Regions from separate parts of the uncultured Spongiibacter sp. genome, predicted to be linked through region 4. Evidence: predicted binding sites of a transcription regulator. Region 4 holds the regulator's gene; each other region holds the start of a gene.
What was found. The regulator sigma-54, encoded in region 4, starts transcription at its own class of promoters, with help from an activator protein. The targets are predictions, from matches to a motif close to TGGCACANNNNTTGCNNT.

Region 1 (4,557 bases), on a different contig from region 4:
GAGCAGTTGGTCCGCTAGGTCTTCGACACTGCGGTTTTGTCGCTGTGCATTTTTCTTTAGCAGGGCCTCGGCCTGGTGGGGGGCAAGCGAGAAGTTGTCCACGATGAAGGTGATAGCTTCATGGGTTTTCAGCCGCTGTTTGGATGAAAATTGCGCAGCAGCGACTTCAGTGTGCAACTGCTGATGGCTGTGAAGCTCGCTAATCGCGATATCAATTAGCGCTTGCAGCAAACTGTCGCGAAGGCTGCTGATGGCGTAAAGGCTGATATCGAGTTCGGCGGCTAGCCGAGCGATCCCCTCAGATGCTCTGCCGAAGAGACTGATAATGGTTTGGGGGCTGTCGCGTCGGGTATGGGCGACATGTTCCAGCACATCGCGCCGTGGCGAGCCAGTACGGACGAAAATGAGCTCCGGTGGCCAGCGCTCCAGCTCATCGTACAGGTCGCTGTCCTTTTCCGTGCTTCTGCATTCGATGCCGGCGCGAGCGAGTGCTGTTGCCAAGTGCTTGGCGTCCTCAGATGCTAGGTCGATAAGTAGTGCTCTCATCCGCGTGCCGATGCTTGTTGGGGGTTCATAAGCCGCAGTGCCGACAACTCGGGCTCTGGTAGCGGCAGCGCTTCGAGATACTTTAAGGTCCCGCCAACCCCAATGATTTTTCCATCTATAAACTGGTTGGGTCCCAGCTGCTGGGAGTCTGAAAACAGCATTTTGTGAGGCAGATTGCCCTCCGTTTTGCGGTCGATCTGGGGGCTGTCGATTCCCAGGGAGGCGGCGACCTGGCGATATAAGTCGGGTTTGAAAATGGCCCTTGCCGTGTCGTCGAGCTTGATGGGCGTTTTTAACAGTTGCCAGCGGTACATTTGTGAGATGTACCAATCGATGTGGCTCAGCCAGGGAAAGTTGGCGCAGTAGCGGTGGAAAACATGGAAGTCGGCCACCTCTTCCGGGGCTTCCCCGTGATGGCGCTGAGAGAAGCCGCGGAGTGATAGCGCAACAGTGTCCTCGGGTAGCGCGATATAGGCAGCTTGACTAATGATCTTGGCGGCGCGACGACGGTTCTCTTTTTTATCCAGCCATTGGCAGGCCCGAAGCAGTGCACGAAGCACTGCTCGGTGGCTGTTGGGGTGATGGTGGCTCCATTGCTCGGTGACAGCGAAGACTTTCTCCGGGCTGTTGTTCCACAATTGGTATTTGGTCGCCACGACATGCCCGAGTCGTTGTTGAACGGCCAGCGTATTCCACGGTTCGCCAACACAAAAGCCGTCGATATTACCCTCGCTCAACGCGGTAACCATCTTCGGTGGTGGTACCACGACCAGCTCGACATCGCGCTCGGGGTCGATGCCAGCGCTCGCCAGCCAATAACGCAGCTCAAAACTCTGGGTTGAGCAGGGGTAAACGATGCCCAGGCGCAAGGGCGCGGCTGATGCCTCGCGCACTTGAAGGTGCTGCTTTAGCGCCTCTGCGGCGGCGCTGGGGCAGCGAGCGGAATGGGGGTCAATAGCGGCCAGGTGTTGGAACAGGTCATTGCTGAGCGTAATGGCATTGCCGTTGAGATCCAGAACCATACCGCTGACAAAATCGAAACGTGGACCGCCAATGCCGAGTCGGCTGGCCAGTGGCATGGAGGCGAGCATCTGCGCCCCATCCAGAATTCCCAAGCCTACTTTGTCGCGAATGGCGGCCCATGAGGTTTCCCGGCAAAGCTCAACGTCAAGGCCTTCTGCTGCGAAGTAGCCTTTCTCAAAGGCAATGACCAAGGGTGCGCAATCCGTGAGAGGGATGAAGCCCAGCCGCAGGCGCGGCTTTTCTGGCGGTGTTGCCGTTGTGGGGTGGGGCATGCCAAGAGTTCCTGATGTTACCGTATTGGTCGTTATTTACGGGGTAACTCAGCAATACTTATGCCAGTATTCTTGGGGACTTTCGGGGTGCGTTGTGCAGTGTGGGCGCTAATGACGGGCATGCCATACCGTCCCGGTGAAAAAGAAAGTGCGCGAGTTTGGGGCGGCCTCTCGCAAACGCCCAAAAGTGGTGCGTAATTTACGTATCGAAGGCGCGGAGTACGATCTCGCTATCCCGGCAATCGAGCACCCAGCCTTGGCGGTGCCAGTCGCCGAGTACGATGCGTTCCGCTGGCTTGTTGTTAAGGGTGAAAGCATGTCGCGCGGGACGATGAGTGTGCCCGTGAATCAGTCGCTGGCAACGATGCTGGGTCATGATGCGTTCTACCTCTGAGGGCGTGACGTCCATGATATCTTCGGCTTTGTTGCTATTGGCTTCATTGCTGGCGGCGCGCAGCTGTTTGGCGAGGGTGCGACGCTCGCTAAGGCTTTTGCTTAACACCTGTGCCTGCCACTCTGGAGAGCGAGCCATTGCCCGAAACTGCATATATTCGGCGTCGCCAGTGCATAGGCTATCGCCATGCATCAACAGCGTGGGTTCGCCGAGTAAATCGATCACGCAGGGATCGTCGAGGCGTGTTGCCGAGACCGCTTGGCAAAATGCATCACCGACTAAGAAGTCGCGATTGCCGTGCATAAAATACACTTGGCAGCCGGTATTGCCGAGTTCTAGGAGGGCGATTTTGATCTGTTCAATAAGGGGGCTACTGTCATCGTCGCCCAGCCAGCTCTCAAAGAAGTCGCCAAGAATGTAGAGTGCGTTCGCCTGGGAGGCGTCGTCTTGCAAAAACTGGCAGAACGCCCGGGTGATATCCGGGCGCTGCTCGTCTAGGTGCAAGTCTGAAATAAACAGACTGCGCATAGCCTAGCCTTGCCACTCCGCTTTTTCGATGATCACATCTTCAGCGGGAACGTCTTGATGACCCGCGGCGCTGGTAGTGCGTACCGCTTTAATTTTTTCAACCACGTCCATACCTTCGCTGACTTTGCCAAATACCGCGTAGCCCCAGCCCTGCATGTTTTTGCCGCTGTGGTTCAGGAAGTCGTTGTCTTTCACATTGATAAAGAATTGAGCGCTGGCAGAGTGCGGATCCATGGTGCGTGCCATTGCCAGGGTGCCGACGGTGTTTTTGAGGCCGTTGTCTGCCTCGTTTTCTATGGGCTCGCGGGTTGCTTTTTGCTTCATGCCGGGCTCGAAACCGCCGCCTTGAATCATAAAACCGTCGATAACGCGGTGGAAGATGGTGCCGTCGTAAAAGCCTTCCTCAACGTACTGCTTAAAATTTTCTGCGGTCTTGGGCGCGTTTTCGAAGTCGAGTTCGATCTTGATGTCACCAAAATTTGTTTTAAAGATAACCATTTGCGTTGATTCTCGCTTATAAGCCGAAATTAAAGCCGCTATAATACGGTTTTTGCATTGGCGGCGAAACCGGGCCTACGTTTGCCGTCGACAACCTTTATGCATCGTGCGCCTGTCACTGGCGCAATAAACCAAGAGATTTGCGATTCAATGAGTGAACAAGACGTCACTGGTAATAACTTTTTGCGCGGCATCATCCGCAAGGATATCGAGGAAGGCCGCCTGAGTGGTTCACTGGTCACCCGATTTCCTCCGGAGCCCAATGGCTTTTTACATATTGGTCACGCCAAGTCGATTTGCCTGAACTTTGGTCTGGCTGAGCATTTTGGCGGCCAGTGCCATTTGCGTTTCGACGACACCAACCCTGCCAAGGAAGAGCAGGCCTATATCGATGCTATTCAGGAAGATATTCAGTGGTTGGGCTATCAGTGGGCCGGCCCGGTGCGCTATGCCTCTGATTATTTTGACACGCTCTATGACTACGCGGTGGCGTTGATCAACGCCGGTAAGGCATACGTGTGCGAACTTAGCGCAGAGCAGGCGCGAGAGTATCGCGGCACGTTAACTGAGCCGGGCCGAAACAGCCCCTTTCGCGAGCGCAGTCCTGAAGAGAACCTCGCTGAGTTTGAGGCGATGCGCAACGGTGAATACGAAGAGGGTGCGAAAGTGCTGCGCGCCAAAATCGATATGTCAGCGCCGAATATCAATTTGCGCGACCCGATTATTTACCGCATACGCAAGCAGACCCATCACCAAACGGGTGATAAGTGGTGTATTTATCCCACCTACGACTTCACTCACGGTCAGTCCGATGCCATTGAGGGGATTACGCACTCGATCTGCACCTTGGAGTTTGAAGATCATCGCCCGCTGTACGAATGGTTTATAGAAAATCTGCCGGTGCCAGCCGAGCCCAAGCAGTATGAATTTGCGCGTCTGAATATCAATTACACCGTTACCAGCAAGCGCAAATTGAAAGCTCTGGTTGACGAGAAGATTGTCGCTGGCTGGGATGACCCGCGCATGCCGACTATTGCCGGGATGCGTCGCCGTGGCTTTACGCCTGCAGCGCTGCGCCATTTTTGCGAGATGGTGGGTGTGGCTCGCAGTGAGGGGATTGTCGACATGGCGATGCTTGAGCACGCGATCCGCGATGACCTCGATAAAAATGCGCCGCGCGCAATGTGCGTGATGGATCCGCTTAAGCTGGTTATTCACAATTACCCGCAGGGCCAGGTGGAACAGCTTGATGCACCGGGCCACCCCAATCGCGATGACCTGGGTGAGCGCCAGCTA
Region 2 (4,557 bases), on a different contig from region 4:
GGATATTGGGTTGCTCGCGAATACAGTCGAGGGCCTCTTGGCCGTTGTGGCAAACCAACACATTCAGGCATTGAATTTCCAAATGGCGCTTCAGCATGGCGGCGGTCGATGGCGAGTCATCGACAACCAATACCTGCGTGCTGCGATTGCGATGAATGCGCTCGACCAGCCGGCTGGCATAGTCATAGGCGCTAATGTTCTTCTTTAGCACATAGTCGACAACACCGAGCTCGATCATGCGGTTGCGCAACTCGTCGCCGAAGAAGCCGGTTAGCACCACCACGGGGATGTCAAAGGATTGCACCACTGGCACCACTTCGCCATTGGGGGCGTCAGGTAGGTTCAAGTCGACGAGGGCGGCGGTAAAGGGCGTTTTGGTGTCGCGTATTAACTGTTTTGCTTCGGCGCCGCTGGCAGCGACGCAGGCCTGAAAGCCGGGAATATCCTCGATAATTGCTCTGGCCATGCTGGCCAGCGAGCGGTTGTCCTCGACGATCAAAACATTCGGCATAACTCCGAAATCCTAGAAGTTCTTCTTATATAGTGCTCGATTGTAAGTGCCGATGGCTGTGAAATAGATTCGTATAGTCACCTACCTGGGATCAGAGCTCTCCGCGGTAGAGCGCGGCCTCGCGCAAGTGCTTCAGGCAAATATCGTTGCTGCTTTCGAGGTCGGCGATGGTGCGCGCCGTCTTTATCAGGCGGTGCTGGCCGCGCGCACTGAGGTTGATGCGCGCTTCGATGTCCCGGATAAAGGCTTTACCCTCGGTATCCAAGGGGCAAAACCGGCTGAGCTGGCCGGCATCAAGTAGGGCGTTGCTGCAGCCCTGGCGGTTGAGCTGACGCCGATGCGCTGCACTCACCCGGGTGCGTATGGCGTCGCTGGGCTCGCCCTCGGGGCTGTCTTGTAGCTCACCAGCGGCCATGCGATTCAGACGCAGGCGCAAGTCAATCCTGTCCAACAACGGCCCCGATACACGGCTGCGATAGCGCAGTATTTGGTCGGGGGTGCAACGACAAGCTTTTTGGGGATCGCCGTCAAAGCCGCAGGGGCAAGGATTCATTGCCGCTACCAAAGCGAATCGAGCCGGGAATCGGAGTTGATGGCGCGCTCTGGAGATGACCACCTCGCCCGATTCTATGGGCTCGCGCAGTACTTCCAGCACTTTGCGTGGGTACTCGGGCAATTCATCGAGGAAAAGCACGCCGCGATGAGCAAGGCTGATTTCGCCGGGGCGCGGGCTACTACCGCCGCCGACAAGCGCAGCGGCCGAGGCGGTGTGATGTGGGTTGCGAAATGGGCGCTGAAGCTGCAGTGGTTGGCCAACGATCGACTGGACAATGGCGATTTCGCGACACTCCTGCTCTGTTGGGGGCGGGAGGATACCGGGCAGCCGGCTTGCTAACAGCGTTTTGCCCGTACCGGGAGGGCCGCTAAATAGCAGGCTGTGAAATCCCGCTGCAGCGATCTCCAGTCCACGCTTTGCCAACAATTGGCCGCGTACATCGCGCATGTCCGGATACGCAGCGGGCTGTGTATCGGCGGCGTCTGTCGGCGGCCCCAAACTCTGCTGGCCCTTTAGAAAAGCCACCACGCCAAGCAGGTCTGTGGCCTCCTGCAATGTATCCGGGGGGAGCAGCTCTGCCAGTGAGGCGCTGCCGGCGGGCAAGACCAATTGCCTGGATGCGTCTGCGGTTGCCAGGGCGGTGGGCAGGGCGGCATTGACCGTTCTCAGCTCGCCGCTTAGCCCCAGCTCACCGATGAACTCATAGGACTCGGTCTCGCGTTGTTGTAATTGGCCGCTGGCAACGAGGATGCCTATGGCGATAGGCAGGTCAAAGCGGCCGCCCTCTTTGGGCAGGTCTGCTGGCGCTAAGTTGACGGTGATGCGGCTGACGGGAAAGGTAAAGTGAGAGTTGATCAGCGCCGAGCGCACGCGGTCTTTGGCTTCGCGTACGGTTGCTTCCGGCAGCCCGACAATATTAAAGGCCGGAAGCCCGGCGGAAAGGTGCACCTCAATGGTGACGAGCGGGGCATCTACCCCGAGGCGCGCACGGCTGTGTACAGTGGCCAGTGGCATAACTCAATCCCTGAGTATTTTTGCAATTGCGAGCAGCCGTCCTGCTGCGCGCAAGACGGTTTATTTATTCTCGGCACTTTCCAAACTGGCAGTAATCTCGGCCAGCTGTCGCTCGGCGGCTTCCAGACGAGCGCGGGTGCGATTGAGTACCGCGGTTTGCGCATCGAATTCGTCTCTCGATACCACATTCATCTTGCTGAAGGCGCTTTGTAGTAGTGCCTGCAGTTTGGCTTCGATGTCTTGCTGAATATCCGGGCCTTGGCTGATCAGGCGCCCGGCCTGTTCAGCAAGTTGGGAAATAAAGTCGGGTTTTGCCATGGCGATACTCTCTCGTTGCTGGCGACAGTTTATCGCACTTTTGCACGGCGTCGCAGAGCGTGCACAGTTTTTGTTCCCGGTGGTGTTTGCGCTGTTTAGGGGCGGCAAACGAGAGTAATGTGAAATTGCACCGATATGGTGCTTAACTCAGGTGTGTTGTTGTTTTGTGATCTGAAATAGTGCGGAAAGGGGCGTGATGGGGTGTTTTGTGGCGGGAAAGCCCTGATTTTGGGCGCTTTAAAACCTGGCACGCCCCATGCATATAGCTAGGCATGTGATGTTCAGGGCCTTCCCTTAACCGCATACGTTCAACGAGAGAAGACTATCGGAGACTAGAACATGAACACTTGGAAAAAAATGCTTGGTGTAGCAGTTGTAACAGCAGCCCCTTTCGCGGCTTCAGCTGCGGAAATTAGCGGTAACGTGACAATGGCAACGGACTATGTGTTCCGTGGCTACTCACAAACTAGTGAAAAAGGCGCCATCCAAGGCGGCTTTGACGTCGACTTTGGCAACGGCTTTTACGTTGGTACTTGGGCGTCTAACGTCGATTTCGGCAGCGAAGTAACTACCGAGATGGATTTCTACGGCGGTTATGCCTTCGACGTTGCTGAAGGTGTTGGCCTGGACCTGGGTGTTGTTCACTTTATGTACCCCGGTGATGAGGCGGCACTGAATTACCAAGAATATATTGCGTCGGTATCGGTGTCAGACTTCAGCTTCGGCCTGGTGTATTCACCTGATTACTTTGGTGATGGCAACGGTGACGCAACGGTAATTAACCTCGACTACAGCATGAGTGTGGCGGAGAACGTGAGTCTTGACTTCCACGTGGGTCAAACTACCACAGACGAAGACGGCCTGGTAGATGACGACGATAGCTACATCGATTACATGATCGGTGCCAACTACGACGTTGCTGATGTAACGCTGACTTTGGCCTACTACGGCACTGACGTTGACAACGACGCGGCGGCTGACGGCGCTGCAGACGACCGTTTCGTCTTCTCTATCTCAAAAAGCCTGTAATTAGATCGCGGCGGGTACTCCAGTGCCCGCCTGCCCTCAAGGCTATTAGCAGGAGAACAACATGAAATTAATTACAGCGATTATTAAGCCTTTCAAACTCGACGACGTTCGCGAGTCCCTGTCAGATATCGGTGTGCAAGGCATCACCGTGACCGAGGTGAAGGGTTTCGGGCGACAGAAAGGTCATACAGAACTGTACCGCGGCGCGGAATACGTTGTGGACTTTCTGCCGAAAGTGAAAATTGAGGTAGCGGTCGCCGATGGCGATGTCGAGGCTACGCTCGAAGCTATCAGCAAGTCTGCCAATACCGGCAAGATTGGTGACGGCAAAATCTTTGTCTCTGCCCTTGAGCAGGTGATCCGTATTCGTACCGGCGAAGCTGGCGAAGACGCGATCTAAGAGTAGCGGGCTACCCGCCACACGGTGGTGGTAAAGCAGTAGGCCCCCAAATTTTTCCGGAGGAATCCCAGTGGAAAATCAAATTTTTGAACTTCAGTACGCAATGGACACGTTTTACTTTCTTGTCTGTGGCGCACTTGTAATGTGGATGGCTGCAGGCTTTGCCATGCTAGAAGCGGGCTTGGTTCGCAGCAAAAACACCACAGAAATCCTGACTAAAAACGTCGCGTTGTTTGCGATCAGCTGCATCATGTACTTGGTGTGCGGTTACGCGATCATGTACGGCGGTGACATCTTGTTAAGTGGCATTGGCGACTTCGACCTTGAAGGCGTGTTGGCAGACTCGGCAGAAGCCGGCTTTGACGGCGGTTCAGTATACTCTGGCGCTTCCGACTTCTTCTTCCAAGTAGTCTTCGTTGCAACCGCAATGTCGATCGTATCCGGTGCAGTGGCTGAGCGCATGAAGCTTTGGGCATTCCTGGCCTTCGCGGTTGTGATGACGGGTGTGATCTATCCGCTGGAAGGGTCTTGGACCTGGGGTGGCAACGACGTATTCGGTTTGTATAACCTTGGCGACCTTGGCTTCTCTGACTTTGCTGGCTCGGGCATTGTACACATGGCAGGTGCCGCTGCGGCGCTGGCTGGCGTGTTGCTGCTTGGTGCTCGTAAGGGCAAATACGGTGCAAACGGTCAGGTTAACGCGATCCCTGGTGCAAACCTGCCACTGGC
Region 3 (4,557 bases), on a different contig from region 4:
GCGCGCGCAGCTTAAATCTGTCAAATACGGTGGCTCTGGTTAGCTATGAAGCATGGCGCCAGCAGGGGTTTGCCGGCGCGCTTCGGTAGCGGTATTGCGCTAGCCAGGACTACTCGTCCTCATCGCCACCCATATCCAGTTCTTTGATTTTGCGGGTGAGGGTGTTGCGCCCCCAGCCGAGTAAGTTGGCGGCATCGCGACGTCGGCCGTGGGTGTGCTTGAGCGCCGTTTCGATCATGATTCGCTCAAACTCCGGTACCGCGCGATCCAGCAGCTTATCCCTGCCCAGAAGTAATTCTTGATCGGCCCAGCGGCGTAAATTTTCCTGCCAGTTAGCCGCGGGCGCCGCTTCGCTGTCGCTGTGCTCCAGCAATTCGGGGGGCAGATCATTGAGGTGAATCTCCCGTCCCGATGCCATCACCGTTAGCCAACGGCAGGTGTTCTCCAATTGCCGAACGTTGCCGGGCCAATCGAGTTGGCTGAGGTATTCCTCGGTGTCGGGCAGCAGGCGCTTGGGCTCCACATTGAGTTCATTGCCAGCGATGGTAAAGAAGTGCTGCATCAGCTTGGGAATGTCTTCCCGGCGCTCGGCGAGTTTGGGGAGGTGGATGCGGATAACGTTTAGGCGATGAAATAAATCCTCGCGGAAGCTGTTGTCTTGCACCAGCTTTTCAAGATTTTGGTGGGTGGCCGCGATAATGCGAACATCGACTTTCACCGGGGTATGCCCCCCCACGCGGTAGAACTCACTGTCGGCGAGTACCCGCAACAGGCGGGTTTGGGTTTCGGCGGGCATATCGCCTATTTCGTCCAGAAAAAGCGTACCGCCATCGGCCTGCTCAAAGCGTCCGCGACGCTGGGCAGTGGCACCGGTGAAGGCCCCTTTTTCGTGGCCAAAGAGTTCCGATTCCATCAGGTCCTTGGGGATCGCAGCCATATTCAGCGCGATAAAAGGTTTGCTGGCCCTCGGGCTGTGGCGGTGGAGGGCCTGAGCGACAAGCTCTTTACCGGTACCGGATTCGCCGTTAATCAGTACCGTGATATTGGACTGGGACAAGCGGCCAATGGCGCGAAACACCTCCTGCATCGCGGGTGCTTCGCCGATAATTTCGGTGCTCTCCAGCGGCACTTCCTCGGGCAGTACCGGGCGGTTCTTATTGGCGTGTTGCAGGGCGCGCTGGGTTGTTGCCAATACCTCGTCGACGTCGAAGGGTTTGGGCAGGTATTCAAAGGCGCCTCCTTGATAGGAGGCAACGGCGCTATCCAAATCTGAGTGGGCGGTGGTAATAATCACCGGCAAATCGGGGTGGATGTCGCTGATGCGCGACAGCAGTTTTAAGCCATCGATACCCGGCATGCGGATATCGCTGATAACCGCGTCGGGCACCCCCGACTCCAGCTGAGCAAGCAGGGCATCGCCATTTTCGAAGCTGCGGGTTTCAATGCCGGCCTGGTTGAGGGCTTTTTCGAGTACCCAGCGAATCGATTTGTCGTCGTCGGCAATCCATACGGTGTTGCTATAGCTCATCGGTTTTGCTCCACGGGTATAAACAGCGAAAACTCCGTGCGACCGGGTTCGCTGTGGCATTCAATAAGGCCTTGGTGATGGTTGAGAATGGACTGTGAGATCGACAGTCCAAGCCCAGAGCCGTCGGCGCGGCCGCTGATCATTGGCAGGAATATCGACGGTGCCAGGTCTTCGGGTATGCCCGGGCCGTTATCGATAATGTCCACGCGGCACACCAGTCGGTGGCGGTGAGAGCCAATGGTAAATTGGCGCAGCGTTCTGCTGCGCAGGGTAATTTGTGCGCCGTCTTCAGGAGGGGATTGTTTCAGCGCCTGAAGCGCGTTGCGGACGATGTTGAGTACCGCCTGAATTAATTGCTCGCGATCGCCGATGATGTCGGGGATGCTGGGGTCGTAATCGCGGATGATGCTTAACTCCTCGCCTCCCTCAACCTCCACTAGCTGGCGCACGCGCTCCAGCACTTCATGGATATTGGTGGGCAGCTGGTTGGGCATCTTATTGGGCCCCAGCATATTGTCGACCAGGTTTCGCAGGCGGTCGGCCTCTTCGATAATGATGTTGGTGTAATCGTGCAGGCGCGGGTCGTCGAGTTCGCGTGCCAGCAGCTGCGCCGCACCGCGCAAGCCGCCGAGCGGATTTTTCACTTCGTGGGCAATGCCGCGCAGCAGCGCTTTGCTGTTTTGCTGGGAAGATAGCAGGCCTTCTTCGCGACTGATGCGAAGCAGTCGATCCAGCGGCTGCAGCTCGATGATAAGAGACGTTCGCGGGTGTTCCACGATCGGCGTTACTGCATAGTCCACCGTGATTTCGTCGCCGGAGCGCAGGGTTAATACTGTTTCCCGTTTAGTGAATGCCTCGCGGTTGTTGATGGCGTCCAGCAGTTTCACAACGGTGTCTTCGTCTTCGTGAAAAAGGTGGGTGATGGCCTCGCCGTGGATGCGCTGGTCAGACACCGCCAGCAGCGACTCTGCCGCCGGGTTGATATAACTCACGGTGAGGTTGGGCTCGACCAGTAGGATCGCCGTTTTCAGGTTGTCGAGTATGTGGTGGTGCAAATTCGCTGGGGGCATGGGCTCGCCACTGTCTTCATTATGGTTCATTGCAAAGCAATAATTAGGCCAGTGCCCCGGAATGGGGGCGTTGTTATTGAGTGGGCGCTAATTGGGCGTTGTATATGGCGTGGCGCGGTGCTGCGCCGCTGAGGCTGGCCCCGCGATGGCGCGCGCGACCGCCGCTATTGTCTTAGTGTGCACCAATTTGGTGCTTTGTGTATAGCTTTGCTGGAGGGTCAGTTGTTTGGCCAGTGGGCCACGACTGAAACAGTGTCTCGACTCAGCTTTTCCCCGTTTGGGCCGAGGACTTCTGCGCTGATTTGGTGCCGGCCGCGGCTCAGGCGCTCAATGCGTGCAGAGGTGGCGCTTCCCCGGCTAAGGGTTTTGCCATTGACGGCGATGCGCAGGCTTTCGTCGCCGCGCAGGGGGCGCTGGAGCTTTACATTAACGGCGGTGGGAATGCGGCCATTGGGGAATACCTGGCCGTCGCGCGGCTGGATTATTTGTACCTTGATTGAGGCCGGTACGGGGGTGGCATGGCGGTCCAGCTTGGCCGGTGGTGGCGGCGACACAGCCGGCGTGGTGTTTACCGGGGGTAGATCGACCGGGCTGCCGCCGTCGCGGGGAGAGTCACTGTAAACGGTGCGACCCTGTTCGTCGGTATGACGATAGATTTCTGCATGCAGTGGGCTGCAGAGTACGCTCGCTACGCAAATAAGGCTCAGCAGACGATACATAAAAAGCCCTCGCTATCACTTTTCTGTAGTGTGCGACGAGTTGATAGGCGCGGCAAGGTTTAAAAAAAGACAGGCAAAAAAAAGCCCGCCGAAGCGGGCTTTTTCGCACAAGGCGTATTAAACGCTGTAGTACATGTCGAACTCAACGGGGTGAGTTGTCATGTTCAGGCGCTCGATTTCCTCAGACTTCAGCTCGATGTAAGCATCGATCATGTCGTCGTCGAATACGCCGCCAGCGGTCAAGAAGGCGCGGTCTGCATCCAGTGCTTGCAGCGCTTGCTCCAGGCTAGACGCAACAGTCGGGATTTCAGCCGCTTCTTCTGCAGGCAGGTCGTACAGATCTTTGTCTGCCGCATCGCCAGGGTGGATCTTGTTCTGGATACCGTCAAGGCCAGCCATCAGCAGGGCCGCGAAGGCCAGGTAGGGGTTCGCAGAGGGATCTGGGAAGCGAACTTCTACGCGGCGTGCTTTCGGGTTAGTGATGAATGGAATACGGATAGACGCTGAGCGGTTACGTGCTGAGTAAGCCAGCATAACCGGTGCTTCAAAGCCGGGAACCAGGCGCTTGTACGAGTTAGTAGAAGCGTTAGCAAAGGCGTTGATCGCGCGAGCGTGCTTGATGATACCGCCAATGTAGTACAGAGCTGTTTCAGACAGGCCGCCGTAAGCGTCGCCAGTAAACAGGTTTTGGCCGTCTTTGCTCAGTGACATGTGCACGTGCATGCCGCTACCGTTGTCGCCGACAACAGGCTTGGGCATGAAAGTAGCGGTCTTGCCGTAGGCGTGAGCGACGTTGTGTACGCAGTACTTAAGTACCTGTACTTCGTCAGCTTTTTTCACAGCAGAGTTAGGGCCAACACCGATTTCACACTGACCAGCAGTACCTACTTCGTGGTGGTGTACTTCAACTTCCAGACCCATGTCGGTCATTGCGTTGCACATTGCTGCGCGCAGGTCGTGCAGGCTGTCGACAGGTGGTACGGGGAAGTAACCGCCTTTAACGCCAGGACGGTGACCGGTGTTGCCTTCTTCGAAGCTGTTGCCAGAAACCCAGGCGGCTTCGTCAGAAGAAATCGCGTAGCTCGCGCCTTCCATTGCCACTTTCCACTTCACGTCGTCAAACACGAAGAATTCGGGCTCGGGGCCAAACAGAGCGCTGTCGGCGATGCCAGCAGAGCGCATGTAGTCTTCAGCGCGCTGAGCGATAGAGCGTGGGTCACGGTTGTAGCCCTGCATAGTA
Region 4 (4,557 bases):
AGACCTGGTCGGCATCAATGGGTAGGCCGCGCTTAAAGCCGAAGGACTTTAGTTGTAGTGCCATGCGGCTAGCGTCGACGCCGAGAACGCGGTCACGTATGGTGGCGCGCAATTGATGCACAGTCATGTCGCTGCTATCTATGGTCAGCGATGCCTCGGCGACAATGGGCTCCAACAGCGCAGACTCTTGCTTTATCGCGTCGCTAAGCGGCTGGGAGTCGGTGCTCAGTGGATGCCGTCGACGGGTCTCGCTAAAACGCTTAATGAGCTTGTCGTCGCTGGCATCCAAAAAAAGAATACGCAAGCTGGCCAGGCTTCGAACTTGTTTGCACAGTTCTTGGAAGCGGGCGAGCTCCGTTTGTGAGTTTCTCGCATCGATACAGACAGCAACCTGCTGATGAACTTTCAGTGTGCTTTGAGAGAGTTCGGTAACGAGTGCGGGTAGCAGTGACACCGGCAGGTTGTCGATGGCGTAGAAACCTTCGTCTTCGAGCTGGTGCAGCGCCGTGCTTTTGCCCGAACCTGAGCGGCCGCTGAGAATAATAAGCTTCACGCCTAGCTCGCTACCGCACGTTCATAAAGACTGCTGTCGCTGTCTGCGCTGCGAAGCTGCTGGCGGAAAGCGTCATCGTTGAAGGCGTTGGCCAAGCTTGCCAACACTTTAATGTGTTCGTCGTGTGCTTCGGCAGGAACGATCAACGCAAACACTAAGTCCACGGGTTGATCGTCTATCGCTTCGAAGTCGATAGGCTCGGCAAGTTTAAGCAGCATGCCGGTAATTTCGGTGCACTGCTGGCTGCGACAGTGGGGAATCGCAACCCCGTGCCCGATACCTGTGCTTCCGAGTCGCTCGCGGGCGAGCAGTTCGTTGAACAGTTCGTCGGCGTTGAATTGCGCATTATCCTCACTGACAAAAATAGAAATTTGTTCCAGTAGGCGTTTCTTGCTGCCCACAGACGTACCGCAGTGGGTACGTCCGGGGCTGAGTATTGAATCAAGGGTCATGTTTACGTTTCCGGAACATCCCCGGGCCTTTAGTGGCCCAGGTTTTTCTCCTTGTGTTTAATAAGCTGGCGATCGAGCTTGTCGGTGAGGCTGTCGATGGCCGCGTACATATCCTCTGATTCACAGGTGGCGAACAGATCGGCGCCAGCCACATGTACGGTGGCTTCAGCTTTTTGAACCAGCTTTTCTACTGACAAGGTAACGTCGGTATTGGTGATATTGTCGAAGTGCCGTTGCAGCTTGGCGAGTTTGTTGTTGACGTAATCGCGAAGTGCCGGGGTAACTTCAACATGGTGACCACTGACGGTTATTTGCATATCTTGCTCCTTCATCGCTGAGAACATCCGGCGCCTCCCGGCGCGTTGTTTGGGCCTTTTGGGGCCTTATTAGACCAGTCTTTTCCGTTCGTTAGAGGGCGGAATGACTAGTGATTCCCTGTACTTTGCAATGGTTCGCCGGGCAACTTTGATGCCTTGCTCGGCCAACAGTTGGGTGATTTTGCTGTCGCTTAGCGGTTTTTTGGGATTTTCTGCGGCAATTAATTTTTTGATTAGTGCACGAATCGCCGTGGAGGAGCATTCTCCTCCGGTATCGGTCGAGACGTGGCTGGAGAAAAAATATTTGAGTTCGTAGATGCCTCTCGGGGTATGCATATATTTTTGCGTGGTAACCCGTGAGATCGTCGATTCATGCATGCTCACTGCATCGGCGATATCGTGGAGCACTAGCGGTTTCATCGCTTCGTCGCCGTACTCCAGGAATCCGCGCTGGTACTCAACAATCTTGGTGGCGACTTTCATCAGTGTTTCGTTGCGGCTCTGCAGACTTTTAATGAACCAGCGCGCTTCCTGGAGGTTGTCGCGAATATAGTCTTTGTCGCTGCTGGTGCCGCTGTCTTTGGCTAGCGATGCGTAGTGGCTGTTAATTTGTATTTTCGGGGCGATGTCCGGGTTTAACTCAACCAGCCAGCGGCCTTCTTTTTTGCTGACGAATACGTCTGGTACCACATACTCCGTTTCGTCGTTACCCACGCAGTCACCAGGAGTGGGGTTCAGCGTTTGAATGAGTGCCAGGGTGTCGCGCAGTTGGTCTTCTTTTAGCCGGCAGCGGCGCATGATTTGGTTGTAATCACGGTTGCCGAGCTGCGGCATATGCTGCTCGACAATCTGCAGCGCTTCAGTCAGGTATGGGGTGTCTGGGGAGAGCTGTCGAAGTTGAATCAGCAAGCATTCTTGAAGGTCCTGGCCGCCAACACCTGGGGGGTCAAACTGCTGGATGAGGTGAAGGACGGCATTCACTTCTTCTATTTCGATATCGTCGTCGTCGAAGGCGTCCACCAGCTCTTCGGGGCTGACGGTGAGCCGCCCTTTTTCATCGATCGCGTCGATGATGGCATCAGCGACGATGCGATCAAGTTCTGAAAGCCGGCTGAGGTTGAGTTGCCAGCGCAGGTGGTCCTGGAGCGACTCTGAGCTGCCGTGGCGATAGTCATTGTTGTAGTCGTCGTCGGCGCTACCGGCCGTGGAGGAGCTAGGTGCGGAGCTTTGGTAGACGTCTTCCCACTGGCTGTCTACCGGCAAATCTTCGGGGATGTCGCTGCGCTCGGCCCATTCACTGTCAGCGTCGTTGCTGGGCGCCTCCTCAGCAGAGGTCGTTTTGCTGTCAGCCTCATTGGCGTTACTTTCGCTCTGGCTGTTGCTGCTCTGGGGTTCCGGGCTGTCGCTGTCTTCCTCTACTTCCAGCAGGGGGTTGGAGTCCAGTGCCGACTGAATTTCCTGTTGAAGGTCGAGGGTGGAGAGCTGTAATAAACGAATCGCCTGTTGCAGCTGGGGCGTCATGGTCAGCTGCTGACCGACTTTTAGCTGGAGCGATTGTTTCATAGGCAATGACTTCTACTACAACCATACCTGAGGGATTAAATGCCGTTATGTAGCCATAAACGACGATGCTTCAGGGTCAGTGTAGTCCCGCAGCCGCACCGCTGCAATAGGCGTTTAAAGCAATTGCTGTGCCGATTTTTTGATCAAAGGGTAAATGTGTCGCCGAGGTAGATGTCCCGCACGATTTGGTTGTTGAGCACGGCCTCGGCATTGCCCTCAGCAACGATGCGACCTTCGCCAACTATGTAGGCTTTTTCGCAGATATCGAGGGTTTCTCGCACGTTGTGGTCGGTAATTAGGACGCCGATGCCGCGCGCCTGCAGGTGGCGAATAATCTGCTGAATATCGTTCACCGATATGGGGTCTACCCCGGCAAAGGGCTCGTCGAGCAGAATAAAACTGGGCTCGGTGGCCAGTGCTCGTGCAATTTCTACTCTGCGCCGTTCCCCGCCCGAGAGCGCCATACCCGGCGATTGGCGAATATGGGCAATGTGAAATTCTTGTAGCAGTGCATCGAGCTTTTCTTTGCGTTGCTTGCGGTTCAGGTCGCTGCGGGTCTCCAATATCGCCATGATGTTGTCAGCGACGCTCAGCTTCCGAAATATGGATGCTTCCTGAGGGAGGTAGCCGACGCCGTGTTTGGCCCGACCTTGGATGGAAAGCGGTGTCAGGTCTTTGTCGTCGAGCTGAATGCGGCCGCGGTCGGCGTTGACGATGCCGACGATCATGTAAAAACAGGTTGTTTTTCCCGCCCCGTTGGGACCCAACAAGCCGACTATTTCACCGCTGTTAATACTCAGGGAGACGTCTTTGATTACCTCTCTGCCTTTGTAGGCTTTAGCGAGGTTGCTGGCTTTCAATACGGGCATGTTAGCGGGGAGTCTCCGGGGTGTCGGGGGTGGTGCTTGGAGCAGGGCTATCGGTATCACTCACGCCCTGCTGAGGCTGTAGGGTCATTTGTACCCTGCCATCGAGTTTGTGGCTGCCGCCATCGGCAATGACCATTTGCTTGCGCCCGCTGTATACAATGCGATCGCCACTGATCTTGGAGCCCTGATGTCGGATGGTGGCATCTTTTTGCAGCAGGATTTCCTCGGCATTTAGGCTGTATTCTATGAGTCGGGCACTGGCGACCACGACGCCTTCCCCGGCGCGGGGTTGTTGCTCAAAATGGGCGGGGCTGCCATGGGCAATAACCTTGGTTACTTTTCTGTCAGCCTCGACAATAATCAGCTTGTCTGCGCGAATAATCAGGCTGCCCTGCGACATATTGACGTTGCCCGTGTAAATGCCGCGATTGTTTTCATAGGTGGCTTTATCTGAGCTGAGGTTGATGGCCTGGCGGCGGTCATCGGGCAAGCCGTGCACGCTGCTGGCGAGGCAGAGCAGGGCGCTAATAGCGAAGGTGCGTAGATTATTGCGGTTCATAGTGTCCTTTTACCTTCGCGAGCAGCTCGACTTTCTCGTTAACGAGGTCGGCCGTCATGCCCTCCGACTGGGTTTCGCCATTGGGTAGTTGCAGTCGCAGTGGCTGATCCGTTGCTACCAGGCTTTGCTCCAGGTCAATGCTGAGTTGCTCTGTGTGGATTTGTGCTTCGCGAATTAAGTCTTCAACAACAACACTGCCACGCAACTGCAGTTGTTGGCCATTTTGTGACAGTGTGCCGGTAAT

Region 1: ABNS66_RS13420 (CmpA/NrtA family ABC transporter substrate-binding protein) is a predicted target of sigma-54. The motif match lies at 1,890-1,907, and genes of this name have one in related genera.
Region 2: ABNS66_RS00585 (TorF family putative porin) is a predicted target of sigma-54. The motif match lies at 2,645-2,662, and genes of this name have one in related genera.
Region 3: glnL (nitrogen regulation protein NR(II)) is a predicted target of sigma-54. The motif match lies at 2,632-2,649, and genes of this name have one in related genera.

Annotation. Positions count from the first base shown of each region.
Region 1 is NZ_CAXGPO010000036.1:9,998-14,554, forward strand. Features, by position in the region: gene ABNS66_RS13415 (hypothetical protein) at 1-546, opposite strand, end outside; gene ABNS66_RS13420 (CmpA/NrtA family ABC transporter substrate-binding protein) at 543-1,841, opposite strand; gene ABNS66_RS13425 (UDP-2,3-diacylglucosamine diphosphatase) at 2,041-2,763, opposite strand; gene ABNS66_RS13430 (peptidylprolyl isomerase) at 2,767-3,261, opposite strand; gene ABNS66_RS13435 (glutamine--tRNA ligase/YqeY domain fusion protein) at 3,412-4,557, shown strand, end outside.
Region 2 is NZ_CAXGPO010000001.1:118,418-122,974, reverse strand. Features, by position in the region: gene ABNS66_RS00600 (diguanylate cyclase) at 1-511, opposite strand, end outside; gene ABNS66_RS00595 (YifB family Mg chelatase-like AAA ATPase) at 603-2,081, opposite strand; gene ABNS66_RS00590 (accessory factor UbiK family protein) at 2,142-2,399, opposite strand; gene ABNS66_RS00585 (TorF family putative porin) at 2,739-3,428, shown strand; gene glnK (P-II family nitrogen regulator) at 3,490-3,828, shown strand; gene ABNS66_RS00575 (ammonium transporter) at 3,899-4,557, shown strand, end outside.
Region 3 is NZ_CAXGPO010000005.1:79,473-84,029, forward strand. Features, by position in the region: gene ABNS66_RS04290 (tRNA (cytidine(34)-2'-O)-methyltransferase) at 1-89, shown strand, start outside; gene ntrC (nitrogen regulation protein NR(I)) at 110-1,528, opposite strand; gene glnL (nitrogen regulation protein NR(II)) at 1,525-2,598, opposite strand; gene ABNS66_RS04305 (DUF4124 domain-containing protein) at 2,817-3,317, opposite strand; gene glnA (glutamate--ammonia ligase) at 3,435-4,557, opposite strand, start outside.
Region 4 is NZ_CAXGPO010000025.1:17,993-22,549, reverse strand. Features, by position in the region: gene rapZ (RNase adapter RapZ) at 1-553, opposite strand, end outside; gene ptsN (PTS IIA-like nitrogen regulatory protein PtsN) at 556-1,005, opposite strand; gene raiA (ribosome-associated translation inhibitor RaiA) at 1,035-1,322, opposite strand; gene ABNS66_RS11370 (RNA polymerase factor sigma-54) at 1,392-2,885, opposite strand; gene lptB (LPS export ABC transporter ATP-binding protein) at 3,029-3,754, opposite strand; gene lptA (lipopolysaccharide transport periplasmic protein LptA) at 3,756-4,313, opposite strand; gene lptC (LPS export ABC transporter periplasmic protein LptC) at 4,300-4,557, opposite strand, start outside.